2 regions of the Devosia sp. FJ2-5-3 genome follow, and region 2 is predicted to be linked to the other one. Evidence: predicted binding sites of a transcription regulator. Region 2 holds the regulator's gene; the other holds the start of a gene.
The links. The regulator LexA, encoded in region 2, represses DNA repair genes until DNA is damaged. The targets are predictions, from matches to a motif close to TGTTCNNNNTGTGTTCNG.
Positions count from the first base shown of each region.

Region 1: the regulator LexA is predicted to act here: its motif matches at 1,225-1,242, upstream of N0P34_RS11145 (ATP-dependent helicase).

Region 1 covers NZ_CP104007.1:2,300,085-2,303,499, forward strand. Annotated here, with positions in the region: gene N0P34_RS11145 (ATP-dependent helicase) at 1-1,185, opposite strand, end outside; gene mazG (nucleoside triphosphate pyrophosphohydrolase) at 1,350-2,165, shown strand; gene hflX (GTPase HflX) at 2,226-3,415, opposite strand, start outside.
Region 2 covers NZ_CP104007.1:2,143,342-2,146,756, reverse strand. Annotated here, with positions in the region: gene moaC (cyclic pyranopterin monophosphate synthase MoaC) at 1-317, shown strand, start outside; gene glp (gephyrin-like molybdotransferase Glp) at 314-1,510, shown strand; gene lexA (transcriptional repressor LexA) at 1,597-2,304, shown strand; gene N0P34_RS10420 (nuclear transport factor 2 family protein) at 2,304-2,693, shown strand.

The sequences.
Region 1 (3,415 bases), 160 kb from region 2:
GAACGGAATTTTGCGTCGGGTGAGCTCGATTTCCAGCGGACCTGAATGGCTGGACGTCCGGAACAACACAGCCTGCTGCTTAAGCGGGACGCCGGCCTCACGTGCTTCGAGGACAGACTTTGCCACATAGCCCACCTGGTCGGCTTCGTCCTGGACGGTTACGAGGCGCGGCTTGGTGGCAGATGTGCGTTCAGTCCACAAATTCTTTGTAAAGCGCTCGGCCGATTGGTCGATGACCGCGTTCGACGCCTCCAGAATAGGCTGGGTGGACCGATAATTGCGGTCCAGCGTCACGACTGCAGCGGGCGGCGTAAACGCAGTTGGGAAGTCGAGGATATTGCGCACAGTCGCCGCCCGAAACGAATAGATGGACTGCGCGTCATCTCCGACCACGGTCAGGCCTTTCCCATCCGGCCGCATGGACAGCAAGACGGCGCTCTGGAGCCGATTAGTGTCCTGATATTCGTCGACAAGGATGTGATCGAAGCGCTCCGAAACCTCGCGGGCGATGGCAGGTTCGGACATCATGCCGGCCCAGTAGAGCAGCAAATCGTCGTAATCGAGCACATTCTGTTCCTGTTTGGCCGCTACATATGCGCCAAACAGGCGGCGGAGTTCGTCCGACCAGATGGCGCACCACGGAAACGCAGATTTCAGCACCTCGTCCAAGTCTGCTTGCGAATTCACCACGCGGGAATAAATGGCCAGGCACGTTCCCTTGGTCGGAAAGCGGCTTTCCGTCTGGCTGAATTCAAGCTCGTGGCGGACGAGATTCATCAGATCGGCCGAGTCTTCCCGGTCGTGGATGGTGAAGGCCGGATCGAGTCCGATCTGCTGAGCATGCTGGCGCAGCAGGCGCGCGCCAATGCCGTGGAACGTGCCAGACCATTCGAGCGCCCCAGTCACGGCCCCTGCCCCAACGCCGAGGATCTGCCCGGCAATCCGCTCGACCCGTCGGCTCATCTCGCTGGCAGCCCGTCGGGAGAACGTCAGAAGCAACATACGGCGCGGGTCTGCGCCATTGACGACGAGATGGGCGACACGGTGCGCCAGCGTATTTGTCTTTCCGGAGCCGGCTCCCGCTATGACAAGGAGCGGTCCAGCGTCCGGCGTTCCGATCCCGTGCTCGACTGCCCGGCGCTGGTTGATATTGAGCGCGTCGAGATAGGCGGCAGGAGCGGACACGAATCATACCCTAGGTCGCTGGAGATGGAAGCGTCAGAGTATTCCCCTTTTGTTCGCCCGGTCCAGCCTTCTCTGCACGGCACTGAAACTCCGCGCGCCGTCGTGCGACGGGCGTCGCATTTGCTATGGTGCAGAAAAACGATTCCCAGCACCAGGGTGAGAAAATGCAGCCGTCACGCGACATCTCCCGGCTTATCGAAATCATGGCGGCGCTCCGCGATCCGGATTCGGGGTGCCCCTGGGATCTCGATCAGGACTTTTCCACCATCAAGAACTACACGATCGAAGAGGCGTACGAGGTTGCCGATGCAATCGATCGCCAGGATTTCTCCGATCTTCGCGAGGAACTGGGCGACCTGCTCCTGCAGCCCATCTACCATGCGCAGATGGCCAAGGAGGGCGGCCACTTTGACATTGGCGACGTCATATACGGCATCACCGAGAAGCTCATTCGCCGGCATCCTCATGTCTTTGGCGACATAACCGAAGTCGGGGCAGCCGCGGCACAGGGGCGTTGGGAAGCCATCAAGGTAGAAGAACGCGCTGCCAAGGCCGCCATCAAGGGCGACACCGCCCCTTCCCTATTGGACGACGTTCCGCAAGTGCTCCCGGCGCTGGCCCGGGCCGAGAAGCTCACCAAGCGTGCAGCGAAGGTCGGTTTCGATTGGCCGGATTTTGCGTCGGTCCGCGCAAAGGTCGAAGAAGAACTGGCCGAGGTTTCCGAGGCGCAGCTCTCAGGCGATGCAAAGGCGTTGAACGAAGAGATCGGCGATCTGCTGTTCGCCGTGGCCAATCTGGCGCGTCAGGCGGGCGTCGATCCCGAGGCCGCGCTCCGTGACGCCAATTCCAAGTTCACCCGCCGCTTCCACTATGTGGAAGCCCGTTGCCGGCAAGACCAGATTGAGCCTGCAGAAGCAGGCCTCGATCGACTGGACGCATATTGGAACGAGATAAGGGCGGCCGATAAGGCTCAGTCCTAGCTGTCAACTGGACCCGCCGAGAAGCCGGACCGCAGGGGATGCCCGCGGTCCAGACTTCTCCTAGAGATCGGAAATGGCGATCCGTCCATTGAAGCGTTCGAGGAAGGTCGTCTTGTGCCGCGGGTCGACGCGGACAACGAAATCCTGGCCGTTCTCGTCCGGCTCGCCGCGCTCTATGACCTCTGCATGGCTGTGCAGCCAACCGATGTCGCTGCCGGCACTGTGGGGCACATGCACGTGGTATGTACGGCTGCGCTCCGACAGGGCCGCCTCGATGGCCAGTCCGAGTTGATCCAGGCCCTGCCCCGTCTTCGCCGAAACCGGAACAGTGGCAGCAACCTTTCCTGCAGGCGTCGCCGCCGTCATAAGGTCGCTGGTCGGATCGAGCATGTCGACCTTGTTCCAGATCTCGATGATCGGCGTCGTCTCGGCCGAAACACCAAGGTCGGTTAGGACCTTCAACACATCGGTGGCCTGCGCTGGGTGGTCGGGATTGGCTATATCGCGAACGTGCAGGACGACGTCAGCGTCCACCACCTCTTCAAGCGTCGCGCGGAACGCCGCCACCAGATCCGTCGGCAGGTCGGCCACGAAGCCCACCGTGTCGCTGAGCATGACTTCACGCCCATGCGGCAGTTCCAACCGCCGAATAGTCGTATCCAGGGTGGCGAACAGCAGGTTCTCGGCAAAAACGCCAGCACCCGTCATGGTATTGAAGAGGCTCGATTTTCCGGCGTTGGTGTAGCCCACAAGAGCGACGATCGGAAATGGCGCGCGATCACGTTGGCGCCTTTGCTGGGCGCGCGTGCGCTTGACCTTTTCCAGCCTCTCCTCGAGCAGCACGATGCGCTCGGTGATCTGGCGTCGGTCGCTTTCGATCTGTGTTTCGCCAGGACCACCCATGAAGCCCATGCCACCGCTGCCGCGCTGACGTTCAAGGTGGGTCCAGGACCGTACCAGCCGGCTTTTCTGGTAGTTGAGATGGGCAAGTTCGACTTGCAGGACACCCTCGCGGGTGGCCGCACGTTCGCCGAAAATCTCCAGAATGAGCGCTGTTCGATCAAGAACCTTGGTGCCGGTTTCTTTTTCGAGATTGCGCTGCTGGATAGGGCTGAGGGCGGCGTCGACGAGGATGAGATCGATCTCCTCTTCCTTGACGCGCCGCGCCAGTTCTTCGACATGCCCGCCGCCCATGAAGGTCGCGGGCTTGATCTCGCGAACCTTGATGGCTTCGGAAAAAATGATGTCGA
Region 2 (3,415 bases):
CCCTCGCCGTCGCCCGCATTGCCGGGATCATGGCCGCCAAGAAAACCTCCGAACTGATCCCGCTCTGCCATCCCATTCCACTGACCAAGGTCAGCGTCGAGATCGAGCGCGATGGCGAAGCCACCATCTTCATTCTCGCCACGGCCGAAACCACTGGGCAGACCGGGGTGGAGATGGAAGCCCTCGTCGCCGCTTCGACCGCTGCGCTGACCCTTTACGACATGGCCAAGGCCATCGACCGGGCAATGGTCGTGACCGATATGTGCCTCGTCGAAAAATCCGGCGGAAAATCCGGCGATTTCCGGCGCGCGCCATGAGCCTGCTGCCGGTCGAAGACGCCCTCGCCGCCATTCTGGCCCGCGTGCCCGAGATCGTGCCCGAAACGGTCGACCTCTCGGCCGCCGCCGGACGCGTTCTCGCCGCCCCGATCATCGCCCAGCACGACCAACCACCCTTCGACGCCAGCGCCATGGACGGCTATGCCCTCCGCGCCGCCGATGTGGCGCCCGATCAATGGCTCGACGTCGTCGGCACCTCACAGGCCGGCGCCGGTTTTGCCGGGTCGGTTGGCCCCTGCCAGGCCATCCGCATCTTCACCGGCGCGCCCGTCCCGCCCGGCGCCGATATGGTCATCATGCAGGAAGAGGCCATCCGCGAAGGTGACAGGGTGCGCTTCACCGCCCCTGCCCGCCTCGGCCACTCCATTCGTCCCCGCGGCAATGATTTCACCACCGGCGACACCCTCGTCGAGCCCGGCACGCGCCTTCTGCCCATGCAGATCGCTGTCGCCGCTGCGGCCAATTGCGGCTCGCTTGCCGTCGCCCGCCGCCCGCGCATCGCGCTTCTCGCCACCGGCGATGAACTCGTCATCCCCGGCACGCCGCTTGGCCCGGACCAGATCGTCGCCTCCAACAGTTTTGGCCTTGCGCCGCTCTTCGCGCCCTATGCCGACCAGATAGCAAATCTCGGCATCGTGCCCGACCGGGTCGACCTGCTCCGCGGTACACTCGCCCTCGCCTTCGCTGACGAACCCGATATTCTCGTCACCACTGGCGGCGCCAGCGTCGGCGAGCATGATCTCGTGCAGGATGTCCTCAAAGATCTGGGCGTGACCCTCGATTTCTGGCGCATCAATATGCGCCCGGGCAAGCCGCTGATGTTCGGCACGCGCGGAAAAACCCTGGTTTTCGGCCTGCCCGGCAATCCCGTCTCGGCGATGGTCACGGCCATCGTCTTCATCCTCCCGGCCCTGCGCCGCTGGCTGGGCCAGGCGGAGCCGCACTTCTGGCGCCTGCCCCTCCTCGCGCCGACGCCGCCCAACAGCGCCCGCCGCCATTTCATGCGCGCCCATCTGGTGCACACGGAAACCGGCCCGGCTCTGATGCCGAGTGCCCAGACCGATAGCGGCCATACCTCGTCCCTCGCGCAGGCAGACATGTTGATCGTCCAGCCCGAACATGATCCCGGTCAGCCCATCGGCGCGCTGGTCGACGCCCTCCCCATAAACTAGAGCCACTTTTTAGGGACTCTTGCAGAACATAGACGGAACGCGTATGGTCGTTCCGTCTATGTTCCGATTCTGGGGTCAAGGGGCAAATGCTGACGCGCAAACAACACGAATTGCTGATGTTCATCCATGAGCGGATGAAGGAATCCGGCATTCCGCCCTCCTTTGACGAGATGAAGGACGCCCTTGATCTTGCTTCGAAATCGGGAATCCATCGGCTGATCACCGCCCTCGAAGAACGTGGTTTCATCCGGCGCCTGCCCAATCGGGCCCGTGCACTCGAAGTGGTGAAGCTGCCCGATTCGATGAACCCCTCGCTTGGCGGCCGGAAGGTGCGCTTCGAGCCCGAAGTCATCGAGGGCAATCTGGGCAAGGTCGCCTCGCCCCCCTCGCGCAGCACTGACGACTATGCTCGCCCGATTTCGATCCCGGTCATGGGCCGTATCGCCGCCGGTACGCCGATCGAGGCGATCCAGACCCACTCCCACACCATTGCCGTTCCACCTGAAATGCTCGGGCCCGGCGAGCACTACGCTCTCGAAGTGCGCGGCGATTCCATGATCGACGCCGGCATATTCGATGGAGACACCGTGCTCATCAAGAAGCAGGATGTTGCCTCGACCGGCGAGATCGTGGTTGCCCTGGTGGATGACGAGGAAGCGACCCTCAAGCGCCTCCGTCGCAAGGGCAATACGATAGCGCTCGAAGCCGCCAATCCGGCCTACGAAACCCGCATTTTCCCGCCCGACCGTGTGAAGGTCCAGGGCCGGCTCGTCGGCCTCTTGCGGAAATACTGATGTCCTCGGACCGCGCCTCACCGGAAACGGTGATGGCGCGCTATGCCGAGCTCATCAACCGGCACGACTTTTCCCTGCTCGTGCCGCTCATCGATCCCGACGCAACATTCTGGTTCAGCTCGGGCACCCACGCCGGCGTCGCCGCGGCACGCGCCGCGTTCGAAGCGACCTGGCGCAAGCTTGCCGACGAAACCTACTGGCTTGAGGATCTCAACTGGACTGCCATTGGCGACAAGGCTGCCAGTTGTACCTACACCTTCCGCTGGCGCGCCACGGTCGACGGCCAGCCCGCCCAAGGCAGCGGTCGCGGCACGACGGTCCTTGGCCGTGACCAGGACGGCTGGCGCATCCGCCACGAACACCTCAGCGCGTTCCCCAAAATCACATAGCCAAGGTAATCCCGGGGCGCGCGCTGGATCACCTATCCAGTTGTTTCCAACGCCCTATTTTCGGTGCCGCGACATGCCATCTTCCAGCGCACCACCATGTCATCCCCGCGAAAGCGGGGACCTCCGTTTTCCCTCCAGGCAAACCGGGGTTCCCGCTTTCGCGGGAATGACATTGTGGGGATCCCTCCCCTCCTGCGCCCCCTCGCCCCTTCGGGGAGAGGGCCGGGGTGAGGGGGCCCTCGCTATCGGCCAATCAGCTCGCTGCCTAGGCGTTGCGCGCCCTCGCTCCACCGTCATCGCCCGGCTCGTCCGGGCAATCCATTTCGCCCGAACACCACGTCTTCCAGCGCACCACCGCGTCATCCCCGCGAAAGCGGGGCCGCCGTTTCTCATCACTGAACACCCACCAACAGGGGTTCCCGCTTACGCGGGAATGACACCGCGGGGGTTGACAGCTCCTCCCCCAAGCCCATCCCCTCCTGCGCCCCCTCGCCCCTCCGGGGAGAGGGTTGGGGTGAGGGGCCTCTCCAAACCAAAAATATCCCGCTTATCCCCGTCCCCATTTTCCCGTGCCATCATTGCCCCGTTCCCGCCGATAACACGCGGCGCCGACGAAGCGTCGGGCGGGGAGACGGGCCGCACGGGGTCGCCTGGGCGGGGGCGTGGATGTCGACCACCGGCCGGTGCCGGTTCTGCCTTTCGGGGTCATGCCTCGACGCAGG